DNA from 2 places in the Paratractidigestivibacter faecalis genome. Region 2 is predicted to be linked to the other one. Evidence: predicted binding sites of a transcription regulator. Region 2 holds the regulator's gene; the other holds the start of a gene.
What was found. The regulator NrdR, encoded in region 2, represses ribonucleotide reductase genes. The targets are predictions, from matches to a motif close to AAACACNATATATNGTGTTT.
Positions count from the first base shown of each region.

Region 1: nrdD (anaerobic ribonucleoside-triphosphate reductase) is a predicted target of NrdR. The motif match lies at 2,742-2,761, and genes of this name have one in related genera.

Region 1 covers NZ_QSNG01000001.1:90,674-96,606, reverse strand. Annotated here, with positions in the region: gene DXV50_RS00405 (flavin reductase family protein) at 1-566, opposite strand, end outside; gene DXV50_RS00400 (nitroreductase family protein) at 637-1,239, opposite strand; gene DXV50_RS00395 (pyridoxal phosphate-dependent aminotransferase) at 1,250-2,410, opposite strand; gene nrdD (anaerobic ribonucleoside-triphosphate reductase) at 2,844-5,066, shown strand; gene DXV50_RS00385 (hypothetical protein) at 5,374-5,553, shown strand; gene DXV50_RS00380 (sensor histidine kinase) at 5,563-5,933, shown strand, end outside.
Region 2 covers NZ_QSNG01000001.1:792,771-798,703, forward strand. Annotated here, with positions in the region: gene hflX (GTPase HflX) at 1-1,315, shown strand, start outside; gene miaA (tRNA (adenosine(37)-N6)-dimethylallyltransferase MiaA) at 1-2, shown strand, start outside; gene DXV50_RS03355 (heparan-alpha-glucosaminide N-acetyltransferase) at 1,312-2,055, opposite strand; gene lexA (transcriptional repressor LexA) at 2,062-2,706, opposite strand; gene DXV50_RS03365 (LysM peptidoglycan-binding domain-containing protein) at 2,897-3,328, shown strand; gene nrdR (transcriptional regulator NrdR) at 3,384-3,833, shown strand; gene dut (dUTP diphosphatase) at 3,830-4,279, shown strand; gene DXV50_RS03380 (hypothetical protein) at 4,325-5,593, shown strand; gene DXV50_RS03385 (NAD(P)/FAD-dependent oxidoreductase) at 5,648-5,933, shown strand, end outside.

The DNA of each region.
Region 1 (5,933 bases), 700 kb from region 2:
GGCTTCTTCCGCACGCTGTAGCCAAAGGTGCCCAGGCGCTGCCCGAGCTCGAAGTACTCGCCGTGGCTGTAGGCGGTCAGGCCGGCGCGGGCCAGGTCAAGGCGCCCCCGCGCGTCCACCAGGGACTCGTCCACCTGCACGGCCTCCACGCTGGCAAGGAACATGTGGTGGCTTCCCAGCTCCTTGACCTCGGTGACCTTGCACTCGATGTTGACGGGGCTCTCCGCAATGACGGGCGCGAGCTCGAGCTTGGCCGCGGGCGCCGGGGTGAGGCCGCACTCGGCCCACTTGTCGTAGTCGCGGCCGGAGCGCACACCGCACCAGTCGCACGCACGCTGCAGGCGGCGCGTGGTGAGGTTGACCACAAACTCGCCCGACTCGTGGATGAGCCGGTAGCTGGCTCGCTCGGGCCTGATGGAGACGTAGAGCATGGGCGGGTTGGTGCAGATGGTTCCCGTCCAGGCAACCGTGACGATGTCAGAGGCGCCCGACGCGTCCGCGCAGCTCACCATCACCGCCGGCAGCGGATACAGCATGTTCCCGCCGCGCCAGACCTGCTTTGCCATCTCTTCTCTCCCGTTCTTCCAGCGCGCTTCTCGCAAAAATGAGAAAAAGGGACCGCCCCCTTTTCTCATCCTAGACGAGAAGCCCCTCGAGGGAGAGCTTGGGCACGTGGTGGGAGCGGTCGGGGTCGCGCCAGTAGGTCAGGCCATGGCCCTGGGCAGCGCCCACGCCCGCGCGCTCCAGCACGACCTTCTCGCCGCGCTCGCCCACGGACAGGACGAGCGCCACGTCGAGGCCGAGCACCTCCAGGCCGAGCTCCACGCCCAGGCAGGCGTCGTAGCTCTTGTGCATACAGGTGCCCAGGCCCCGGGCCGCCGCGGCAAGCGCCAGCGTCTGGGCGGCAATGCCCACGTCAATGAGGCGCACGGGGCTCTTGGCAACCTTGTGCGGCAGGCAGACCACCACGTAGCCGCCGGGACGCTCGTCTGCCTCGGGGCCGTCCCAGTCGGGCAGCGACGCGGCCCAGTGCAGATGCGAGAAGACCAGCTGGCAGCCCGCCGGGTCCTCCATGCCAGGCACCACGCGAAAGCGCAGCTGCTGGGAGTTGTTGCCCGTGGGTGCCAGGCGCGCGGCCTCGACGAGCCCCAGGAGCTCATCGCGGCGCAGCGGGCGGGCGCCATAGCGGCGATACGTGCGGGACCCTGCGGCTAGCTGCTGGAACTCGGCGGCGTCCATGGCCCCTCCCCTACATGCCGGCGGCGGCTATGGCGGCGACGGCCTCGCGGATCTTCTCCGGCGGCATGGTGAGCGCCATGCGGCAGAAGCCCTCGCCGGCCGGGCCAAAGCTCGCGCCCGGCGTCACGATGACGCCCGCACGCTCCATGAGCTCGGCCGCAAAGGCCATGGAGTCCTGGCGGCCGTGCGGCAGGCGCGCCCAGACGAACATGGAGCCGTGCGCGTTGGGGCGCTCCCAGCCAATCTCCTCGAGGCCGTCGCACAGGGCGTCGCGGCGCTCCTGGTACCACATGCGCTGCTGCTCCACCTGCTCGCGCGGGCCGGTGAGGGCGGCGATGGCCGCGTCCTGCTCCGGGTAGAACATGCCAAAGTCCACCTGGCTGCGCAGCTTGCGAGCCGCGGCCACGATGTCGGCGCGGCCCACCAGGAAGGAGAGGCGGCAGCCCGTCACGTTGAAGGACTTGGAGAGGCTCAGGAACTCCACGCCGACCTCGCGGGCGCCCGGGTACGCCAGGAAGCTCCCGCCGGCGGGGCCGTCGTAGATGATGTCGGAGTAGGCGTTGTCGTGAATGACCACGATGTCGTGCTCGCGCGCGAACTCGATGATCTGCTGGTAGACCTCGGACGTGCCCACAGAGCCCACCGGATTTGCGGGCAGCGAGACGATCATGTACTTGGCGCGGTCCGCCACCTCGGGGTCGATGCCCGCCACGTAGGGCAGGAAGTCGTGCTCGGCCGTGAGCGGGTAGAACGCGCACGTGCCGCCGGCAAGGGTGGTGGCGTTGCGGAAGACCGGGTAGCAGGGGTCGGGCACCAGGACGGTGTCGCCCTCGTCGATAAGCGCGGCGCACAGGGGCAGCATGCCCTCCTGGGTGCCGCGGCAGCTCATGATCATGTCGCGCGTGACGCCATCCACGCCATAGCGGTCCTTGTAGTAGGCGCCCACGGCGTCCAGCAGCTCGTCCTTGTCGTGCAGGGAGTACTTCCAGTTGGCCGGGTCCTGGGCGCTCTTGACCAGCGCGTCTATGACGTGCTGCGAGGGCTTGAAGTCAGGCGTCCCCACCGAGAGGTCGTAGACCGTGCGGCCCTCGGCCTCGAGCTCGCGGCGGCGCACGTTAAGCGCGGCAAAGACCTCGTCTCCCAGCAGGTCAAGACGCTTAGAGAACTCCATGGGCACTCCAATCAGCCAGGCGGGCCGGCGCCCGTCGCGCACAGATAACCTCTCTACTTTAGTCCTCGTGGCAGACGGATCGGCCCGCAAGAAGCCGCCCGCGGCGTCCGCGGTGGCGAGCGGTCGGGGCGGGAGGCCCTTCTCGCCTGGCGCGGACGTGCCAACTGGGGCTTACACGCGGCCTCCAAAAGACGTTCTACCCGCCCCCTCGCGGCTTGGAAAAAGATTTGAAGCCAGCCGATTTTGCTACCTGCGGCTACGCCGGCCATCCACGGGCAAGCAAGCAAGTCAAGCCCCGTTTTAACAATATCTGGGGCAGAAAACACAAGCCAAGCACTACAGGTTGTGGCATAGTTGAGATAGACACAACGAGTGGAACTATCTGCGGCGCGCCTGCTGACGCGCTGCTTTTTTGAGAAGGGCGTGAGCAGCGATGAAGATCATCAAGCGCAATGGCTCTGAGGTCACCTTTGACGCGACCAAGATCGAGAACGCCATCCGCGCCGCCTGCGGAGAGGTCCCCGAGGAGGAGCGCCTCACCGAGCGCGGCATCAAGTTTGCCACCGCAAACGTCGTGGACTCCTGCGAGGCCGCCGGCCACACCGTGACCGTCGAGGAGGTCCAGGACCTCGTCGAGGACCAGCTGATGGCCCTCGACCACTTTGCCGTGGCCCGCCATTACATTATTTATCGCTACGTCCAGGCCCGGAAGCGCCAGAAGAACACCACTGACGACAAGATCCTCTCGCTCATCGAGTGCAACAACGAGGAGGTCAAGCAGGAGAACTCCAACAAGAACCCCACGGTGGTCTCCGTCCAGCGCGACTACATGGCCGGCGAGGTCTCCAAGGACCTCGCCATGCGCGAGCTGCTGCCGGCAGAGGTGGTGCGCGCCCACGAGGAGGGCATCATCCACTTCCACGACGCGGACTACTTCGCGCAGCACATGCACAACTGCGACCTCATCAACCTCGACGACATGCTGCAGAACGGCACCGTCATCTCCGGCACGCTCATCGAGCGCCCGCACAGCTTCTCCACCGCCTGCAACATCGCCACGCAGATCATCGCCCAGGTGGCTAGCTGCCAGTACGGCGGCCAGTCCATCTCCCTCACGCACCTCGCGCCCTTCGTGGACGTCTCCCGCAAGAAGATCCGCCGCCAGGTCTACGCCGAGATGGAGGCCATCGACGCCCACCCCGGCGAGGAGAAGATCAACCAGATCGTCGAGAAGCGCCTGCGCGAGGAGGTCTCCCGCGGCGTCCAGACCATCCAGTACCAGGTGGTCACCCTCATGACCACCAACGGCCAGGCCCCCTTCATCACCGTCTTCATGTACCTCAACGAGGCCCGCAACGAGCAGGAGAAGAAGGACCTCGCCCTGTGCATCGAGGAGATGCTGCGCCAGCGCTACCAGGGCGTGAAGAACGAGGAGGGCGTCTGGATCACCCCGGCCTTCCCCAAGCTCATCTACGTGCTCGAGGACGACAACATCGAGCCCGACAGCCCCTACTACTACCTCACCAAGCTCGCCGCCAAGTGCACGGCCAAGCGCATGGTGCCCGACTACATCTCCGAGAAGAAGATGCGCGAGTACAAGCTCTCCGCCGGCGAGACCGAGGGCAACGGCGACTGCTACACCTGCATGGGCTGCCGCTCCTTCCTCACCCCGGACCGCTCCGGCAACGGCTACGGCAACGTGGCGCGCGCCAAGAACTACGAGCCCGGCAAGCCCAAGTACTACGGCCGCTTCAACCAGGGCGTCGTCACCATCAACCTGCCTGACGTGGCCCTCTCCGCCGACCACGACATGGACCGCTTCTGGCAGATCTTCGACGAGCGCCTCGAGCTGTGCCACACGGCCCTGCGCGCCCGCCACGACCGCCTCTGCGGTACCCTCTCCGACGCCGCGCCCATCCTGTGGCAGTACGGCGCCCTCGCGCGCCTTAACAAGGGCGAGAAGATCGACAAGCTCCTCTACGGCGGCTACTCCACCATCAGCCTGGGCTATGCCGGCCTCTACGAGTGCGTCAAGGCCATGACCGGCCACAGCCACACCGACCGCGAGGCCACGCCGTTTGCCCTGGCCGTCATGCAGAAGATGAACGACAAGTGCGCCGAGTGGAAGGCCGCCGAGGACATCGACTACTCCCTCTACGGCACGCCGCTGGAGTCCACCACGTACAAGTTCGCCAAGTGCCTCCAGAAGCGCTTTGGCAACGTGCCCGGCATCACGGACCACGGCTACATCACCAACAGCTACCACGTCAACGTCCGCGAGAAGATCGACGCCTTCACCAAGCTCAAGTTTGAGAGCGAGTTCCAGCGCCTCTCCCCCGGCGGCGCCATCTCCTACATCGAGGTGCCCAACATGCAGGACAACCTCGAGGCCGTCCTGGCCGTCATGCACTACATCTACGACAACATCATGTACGCCGAGCTCAACACCAAGAGCGACTACTGCCAGGTGTGCGGCTACGACGGAGAGATCAAGATCGTGGAGGACGACGGCAAGCTCGTCTGGGAGTGCCCGCACTGCGGCAACCGCGACCAGGCCAAGATGAACGTCGCCCGTCGCACCTGCGGCTATATTGGCACCCAGTTCTGGAACCAGGGCCGCACCGAGGAGATTCGCGACCGCGTGCTGCACCTGTAGGCGCGCCAGACATCCAGTAGGCCCGCAAAAAGGCGCCCGTCACTTCGGCGGGCGCCTTTTTGCGGGCTACTCTCTGACGCGCCTGCCCGGCGAGCAGCAGCTCTAGTAGCGGCGTTTCGCAAGGCGAGAAGGACCCGCGGCCCCGGGCCCTTCTCGCCTTCTTTGTGCCTGGCGGCGGTTTTTGCGCCGTCTTTGCGCCCTCTTTATGCGGTCGGATACATCCTTTGTTCCCCTTTATGCCTGTCGCCGTTTAATACAAGCGTCGAAAGGCAGAGGCGGCAACGCAGCCGTCGGGAGGGGGCACATCATGAGAATCAGCAGGGAGGCCGCGAGCAAGCTGGCCGAAGAGCGTCAGTTTGAGCAGGGCGAGGACCAGTTCTTTGCCAGCAGGCGTATAACAGAGAGGTTCGACCTCGTATTCATCATCCTGGGCGTGGCCGTCCTGGCGGCCTGCGTCTGGGGCGCCCTCGTGGGGGCGTTTGCCTAAAGGAAACAGATGGGCGCACGCGACGGTCACAACGCCATCCGCGCCGACGGACCCTTTGCCTGGTCGGACACCCCGACCCCCGGCCGCGACCTCAGCGACCTGGCCTTTGTCTGCTGCGCCCTCTTTGTCGCCACCCTGGTGGGCCTGGGCTTTGACGCCCTGGGCCTGGGCACGTGCGTGGTCATCGTCTATGTGGTGGCCGTGCAGGTCACGGCGCTGGTCACCATCAGGCGCCTCCACTGCCTGCTGGGCTCCGCCCTGGGCGTCGCGCTCTACAACTACTTCTTCACCTCGCCGCGCCACTCCCTCACGGCAGTAGGCGCGGCCTACCCCGGCACCTTTGCCATCATGTTCGTCACGGCGCTCATCTCCAGCTACGC
Region 2 (5,933 bases):
GAGCAGGTCTGCGGACAGGTTCAAGCCCATCAGCACGGCGCCGGTGCCCGAGCGCGCAATTCTCGTGGGCGTCGATCTCGGCGGGTCCGACTGGTCGTGCGAAGAATCGCTCGCAGAGCTTGCGCGCCTTGCGCAGACGGACGGGGCCGAGGTGGTCCTCACCATGAGCCAGCGGCTCGACGCTCCCGTGCCTAAGACGTTCATCGGCAAGGGCAAGGTCGAGGAGCTGGTGAGCTACGTCCGCAATATGGATGCGGACGTGGTCATCTTTGATGAGGAACTCACCCCCTCCCAGCAGTCCAACCTTGAGCGCATCGTTGGCGAGCCGGTCAAGATCATCGACCGAACCGCGCTCATCCTCGACATCTTTGGGGTCCATGCTCGGACGCGCGAGGGACGCCTGCAGGTGCAGCTTGCGCAGCTCCAATACGTCCTGCCCCGTCTCAGGGGCATGTGGAGCCACCTCGTCGGCGAGCAGACCAGGGGTGGAATCGGCAGCCGCTTTGGCCAGGGCGAGAGCCAGCTTGAGGTTGACCGTCGCCTGGTGAGGGACAAGATCTCCAACCTCAGGCGGGAGCTCCAGCGGCTCGAGGTGAGGCGCGGGGTCCAGAGCAAGGCGCGCTGGGACTCGGGAGTCTACCGCGTGGCGCTGGTGGGCTACACGAATGCTGGCAAGTCGACGCTTCTCAACCGGCTCACGGGGTCCGAGGTCTATGCCAAGGACGAGCTCTTTGCGACGCTCGACCCAACGACGAGGTCCATGGTCCTCGACGAGGGCCGCAAGATCACCGTTACGGATACGGTCGGCTTCATCCAGAAGCTCCCGACGACCCTGGTGGAGGCCTTCAAGTCGACGCTTGCCGAGGTCAGGGCCGCGGATCTGGTACTTCTGGTGGTGGACGCGTCGGACCCGCACTGCGAGCAGGAGATTGCCGCCGTGAGGGGCATCCTCTCCGAGATCGGCGCAGAACAGATCAGGCAGGTCATGGTGCTCAACAAGTGCGACCTTCTGGACGAGGACCAGATGGCAGAGAGGCTCTCCGCTCACCCTGACGCCGTCCAGGTCTCTGCCATTGAAGGCACGGGCGTGGCCGGTCTTCTCTACGCCATCTCCTCCGTTGCGTCTGAGGGAGACGTCTCCATGACCGTGCTCGTTCCCTACGAGAAGGGCCTTCTTCTCAAGATGGTCCACGAGAGGTGCCAGGTCATGAGGGAGCGCTACGTTCAGGGAGGCCTTCTTGCCACGGTCAAGGCCTCCGCTCGCATGAGCGCCACGCTGGCCCCCTACGAGGTCGATGAGGAGGCCCTGGCCTAGAGGAGGCTCCTTCTGGACACAAGCGACGCTATGACCAGCAACACCGGTTGGTGAGCCGCATAGACGAGAAGCGCGTGCCTTCCGAGCCATTCAAGTGGCCTAAGGCCAAGGTCTCTGACACGGCCGCTGCAAAAGGAGTCCTTCAGCGAGGGGCCTGCGCTGGCGCCAGCAAGGTACATGAGCAGGTAGGGGAGAACCGGGTAGTAGTCGCCCGAAACAAATCCCGGACCTGGGAACCCAAGCCAAGAGAGCCAAGGGGTCGCATAGAGCTCTTGTGGTAGGGCCATCCGCGTGAAACCAAGGTCGAGGTAGCCTGAGGGTACGTGCAGCAGCGCAAGAAAGGCGGCAACGCATGCCGCGCCAGCCACAAGGCCCCCGGGACGAATCCGGAGGGTCTCCAGGATGGCGGTGACAAGCGTGCAGGCTGCCATGCAGAAGATGATTCCGAACGAGATGGCATCGTCAACGGCGGCGATCGCCGTCACGGCAAAGATGGCAAGGGCGAAGAGGGCGTATTTGGCTGCCCGTCGATAGTTGTTCCTTGAGTAGGAGCTCATCACTCCGGCTAGAAACAGGAACACCCAGGAGATGGTGGCCCTCCATATGTCCTGGAAGGTTCCCTGGAACCAGGGGAGGGAAAGCCCGGCCAGGTACCTCAGGTCATAGCAGAGGTGAAAGCCCACCATGGACAGGACTGAGAGGCCCCTGAGCGAATCGAAGAAGCGGACGCGCCTAGCCATGGCCGCCTACATGGAGCGGATGAGGGCGGTTACCCTGCCGAGAATGACCGGGTTGTCGGCGTAGATGGGCTCCATGCTGTCGTTCTCGGGCTGGAGCCTGATGCGGTCCTTCTCGCGGTAGAAGGTCTTGACGGTGGCCGAGTCATCTATGAGGGCGACGACGATCTCACCGTTGTGGGCCTCGTGCTGCTCCTTGACGATGATGTAGTCACCATCGAAGATGCCGGCGTTGATCATGGACTCTCCGCGGACCCTCAGGATGAAGGAGCTTGCGTCGCCAACGATGCTGGTCGGCAGCGTGAGGGTCTCCTCGACGTTCTGTTCGGCGAGGATTGGCGTACCTGCGGCCACCCTGCCCACGACGGGCAGCGAGATGAGGTTGTGGTTGAGGTCCTGGGTCACCTCTGCCAGTCGCTGGGGCTGGGGCTCCTCCTTCTGGACGACCTCGATGGTGCGGGGCTTCTTGGAGTCCCTGCGGATGAGCCCCTGCTCCTCGAGCTGCTTGAGGTGCATGTGAACCGTGGAGGGGGAGGCCAGCCCGACCGCAGTGCCTATCTCCCTGACCGAAGGTGGGTAGGCGTGCTCCTCCGTGTATGACTTGATGTAGTCATAGATTTCCTGCTGGCGCTTGCTGATCTTTCCCCTGGGCATTGTGGCCCCCTTTCGACACCTTCATCTTAGATGAATCTCCGCCGCGATGCAAACAATTGTTCGTAGATACTTGACACGAACGAATGTACTTACATAATAGGGTACAAGCGTTCTAATTCAAGCCTTCAGTTTCTGTCCGATGCCTCCCGTATAAATTCCACAGACAGAAGCGGAAGAGAGGAAACCCAAGATGAGCAACCAGTCAAGCGCCTACTGCTACGGATCTGCCGCAATCAAGATTGATGCTCCGTTCCTGGTCCTCCACGAGGGCGGTGCCAGCCGCACGGCCAGGCGTTCCGAGTGCCAGCACAACGCAAAGCCCCTCGGACTCGGCGTTCTTCTCGCTGGGGTTCTTGTTTGCCTTGCCGTAATTGGCGGCATTTACTTTGCCCAGGCGCATTCCTCGCAGGTCGTTGCAAGCGCCCTCGGGCAGGCGCAGGCCTCGGAGCGCGTGGTGCGCGACGGAGAGAGCCTTTGGCGCATCGCCCAGGAGTGCGACGTCCCCGGCACCTCAACGCGTGACGTCGTGGATTGGATCGAGGCGGCAAACTCCCTTGACGGTGGGGCCGTCTATGCGGGTCAGCGCATTCTCGTTCCCAGTGGGGTCGTCTCAGCCCGGTAAGGCTCGCGGCGCTGTGCTATGTTTCCTAGATGGACAAATTCTTCTAGGAGGTCTCATGCGCTGTCCCAAGTGCGGTTGCGAGGAGTCAAAGGTCGTCGACTCCCGACCCTCTGAGAGCAACGACGCCATTCGCAGGCGCCGTGAGTGTACCAGGTGCGGCTTCAGGTTCACGACCTACGAGAGGTGCGAGGAGACGCCCCTTCTTGTCGTCAAGAAGGACGGCCACAAGGAGACGTTTGACAGGCAGAAGCTCATGAGAGGCCTTGTTGCGGCCACGGTCAAGCGCGACATCCCCATCAACACGCTCAACTCGCTCATCGACGGCATCGTCTCCGAGCTTCGAGACAAGGGCTGCATGGAGGTTTCTTCCGAGGACCTCGGCAGCATGGTTCTCAAGCGGCTGATGGACATGGACAAGGTCGCCTACATCCGCTTTGCCTCCGTCTACCGGGACTTCAAGGACATTGACGAGTTCAGCGAGGAGCTAAGGAGCCTTCAGAAATGACGCTCGACGCCATCGACCTTCCTATTAAGCGGCTTGACGCAACGGTCGAGCTCCCGGCCTATGCCTACGAGGGTGACGCTGGCCTCGACCTGAGGTCTAACGAGGACGTTGTGCTGGCTCCCTTAGAGAGGAGACTTATCGGCACCGGTCTTGCCATCGCCATTCCCGATGGCTATGCAGGCTTCGTGCAGCCCAGAAGTGGTCTTGCTCTCAAGAAGGGGCTCTCCATGGCCAACACCCCCGGGTTGGTGGACGCCCACTATCGGGGCGAGCTCAAGGTCTGTGCCATCAACCTCGATGCCCATGAGCCCATCGTCATCTCCAAGGGCGAGCGCATTGCCCAGCTTGTCATCCAGCGCGTCCCCCAGGTGCATCTCCGCGAGGTCGAGCAGCTTGACCAGACGGACCGCGGCGAAGGTGGCTTTGGCTCCAGCGGCGTCAACTGATTGGCAGGTGGCCTCCCGTGTGAGGGCCTTTCCTTGGGGGATGAGATGAGAGAGCGACGAATCGAAGGCCTAGTTTCTGAGATGGGCTCTTCCGGGCTCCTTTCTCGGCTCGGCACTGTGATTCTTGCCGCGGTGCTGGCATCTCTCGTCGTCGCTCAGCTTGGGCTTACCATGACCTCCGTTGTCACGTCTGCTTGCGCCTCGCTTGCCGTGTCTTGCGTGCTGGTCTACGTGGGTGGACTCAGGCCCGACAGCGCCGCGCCGACGCTCTGCGGTCTGCTGGCGCTTTGTGCCGTGCTGCCGTCCGAAGGAGCTCGCGATTACGCCGAATTGCTTGGCGTCTCGCTTGCCGTGGGGGTGGCCCTTCTTCTGCTTTCGATTGCTCCGGTAAGGAACAAGGCGGTCTCGGGCATTCCCGCCCACCTTCGCGTTGGCATGTCTGCGCTTCTGGGAGTCCTCTCGGTCGAGTTTGCCCTCGGGCTCTGCGGTGTGGTCGCAGTGAACTCAAACGGAGCTCTGGGCCTTGTGGGCATATTTGACCCCGCCTTCGTCGATGCGAGCATCTCTCTGCTGGCGACGGTCATCCTTAGGTGCTCTGGCGTTCCCGCGGCTGGCATTCTTGGCCTTTGCATCGCAACCTTTGCCGGCATCCCGCTCGGCCTGACCCAGGCTCCCGCCGGGTTCCTCGCGGCCCCTGACGTCACGTTGATTGCGTCCTCATCCTCGGGTCTCGTGGCCGGGGCGGCCCGTCTTCTCCAGGGCCTATTCTCCGCTCGGTCCCTTGGGCTCATCCTTTCCCTTGCACTCTGCCTGCTCTCGGCCTCTGACGCGGAGCCCGGGGACGCGTCTGGAAGACGCTCCGGCCAGGTTCTCGGTGCTCTCGGCATGCTGGCCTCTGCGTTTCTGGGAATACCAATGATCGGACTGGCTGCTGACCAGCCTAAGGAGAGCCGCCGGCGACCCCTCAAGGAGGGGGCGTGCCTGACGGCGTCTGCCCTGGTGCTGGCCTGTCTGTCCCCGCTTGTGGCTTGCATTCCCGTCTCTGCCGCCTTTGGCCCTCTGCTCGCCTGCTGCCTGCGCCCGATTTCTCGCGTTGCCTGCATTGACCTCAAGGACCTCGGGACCTCCGTTCCCGTTCTGGCCATGGTGTCTTGCGGGTTGGTCTCAGGAAGCCCTGCCTGGGGCGTTGCTGCGGGCGTTCTTGTTGACACCTGCATCCGTCTGGGGTCTGGTAAGGTGCGTACCCTGAGCGGCGCCTCTCTTGTCCTTAGCTTGGCTTCGCTCGCGTTTGTGCTCGTTGCAACGGGTCTCTGATTCGTGCCGATTGGGTATGTCTAGCAAGAGACACGCGAGGCAAAGGAGGCTCATATGAACCCGATTGACGTCTTGGTCATTGGCGCTGGACCCGCAGGGCTCACGGCGGCTATCTATGCCAGAAGGTCCCTGCTCGATACGGTCGTTCTTGAGCAAGAGGCCCCTGGCGGCCAGATGCTTCTGACCCCTGGCATCGAGAACTACCCGGGCTTTGGCAACGTTGCGGGCTACGAGCTCGCCGAACGCATGGAGACCCAGGCAAGAGACCTCGGGGCACGGTTCCTTTCGGACAGGGCATCTGGCCTCTCCCCAGTGCCTGACGGGCTCATTGACTGCATCC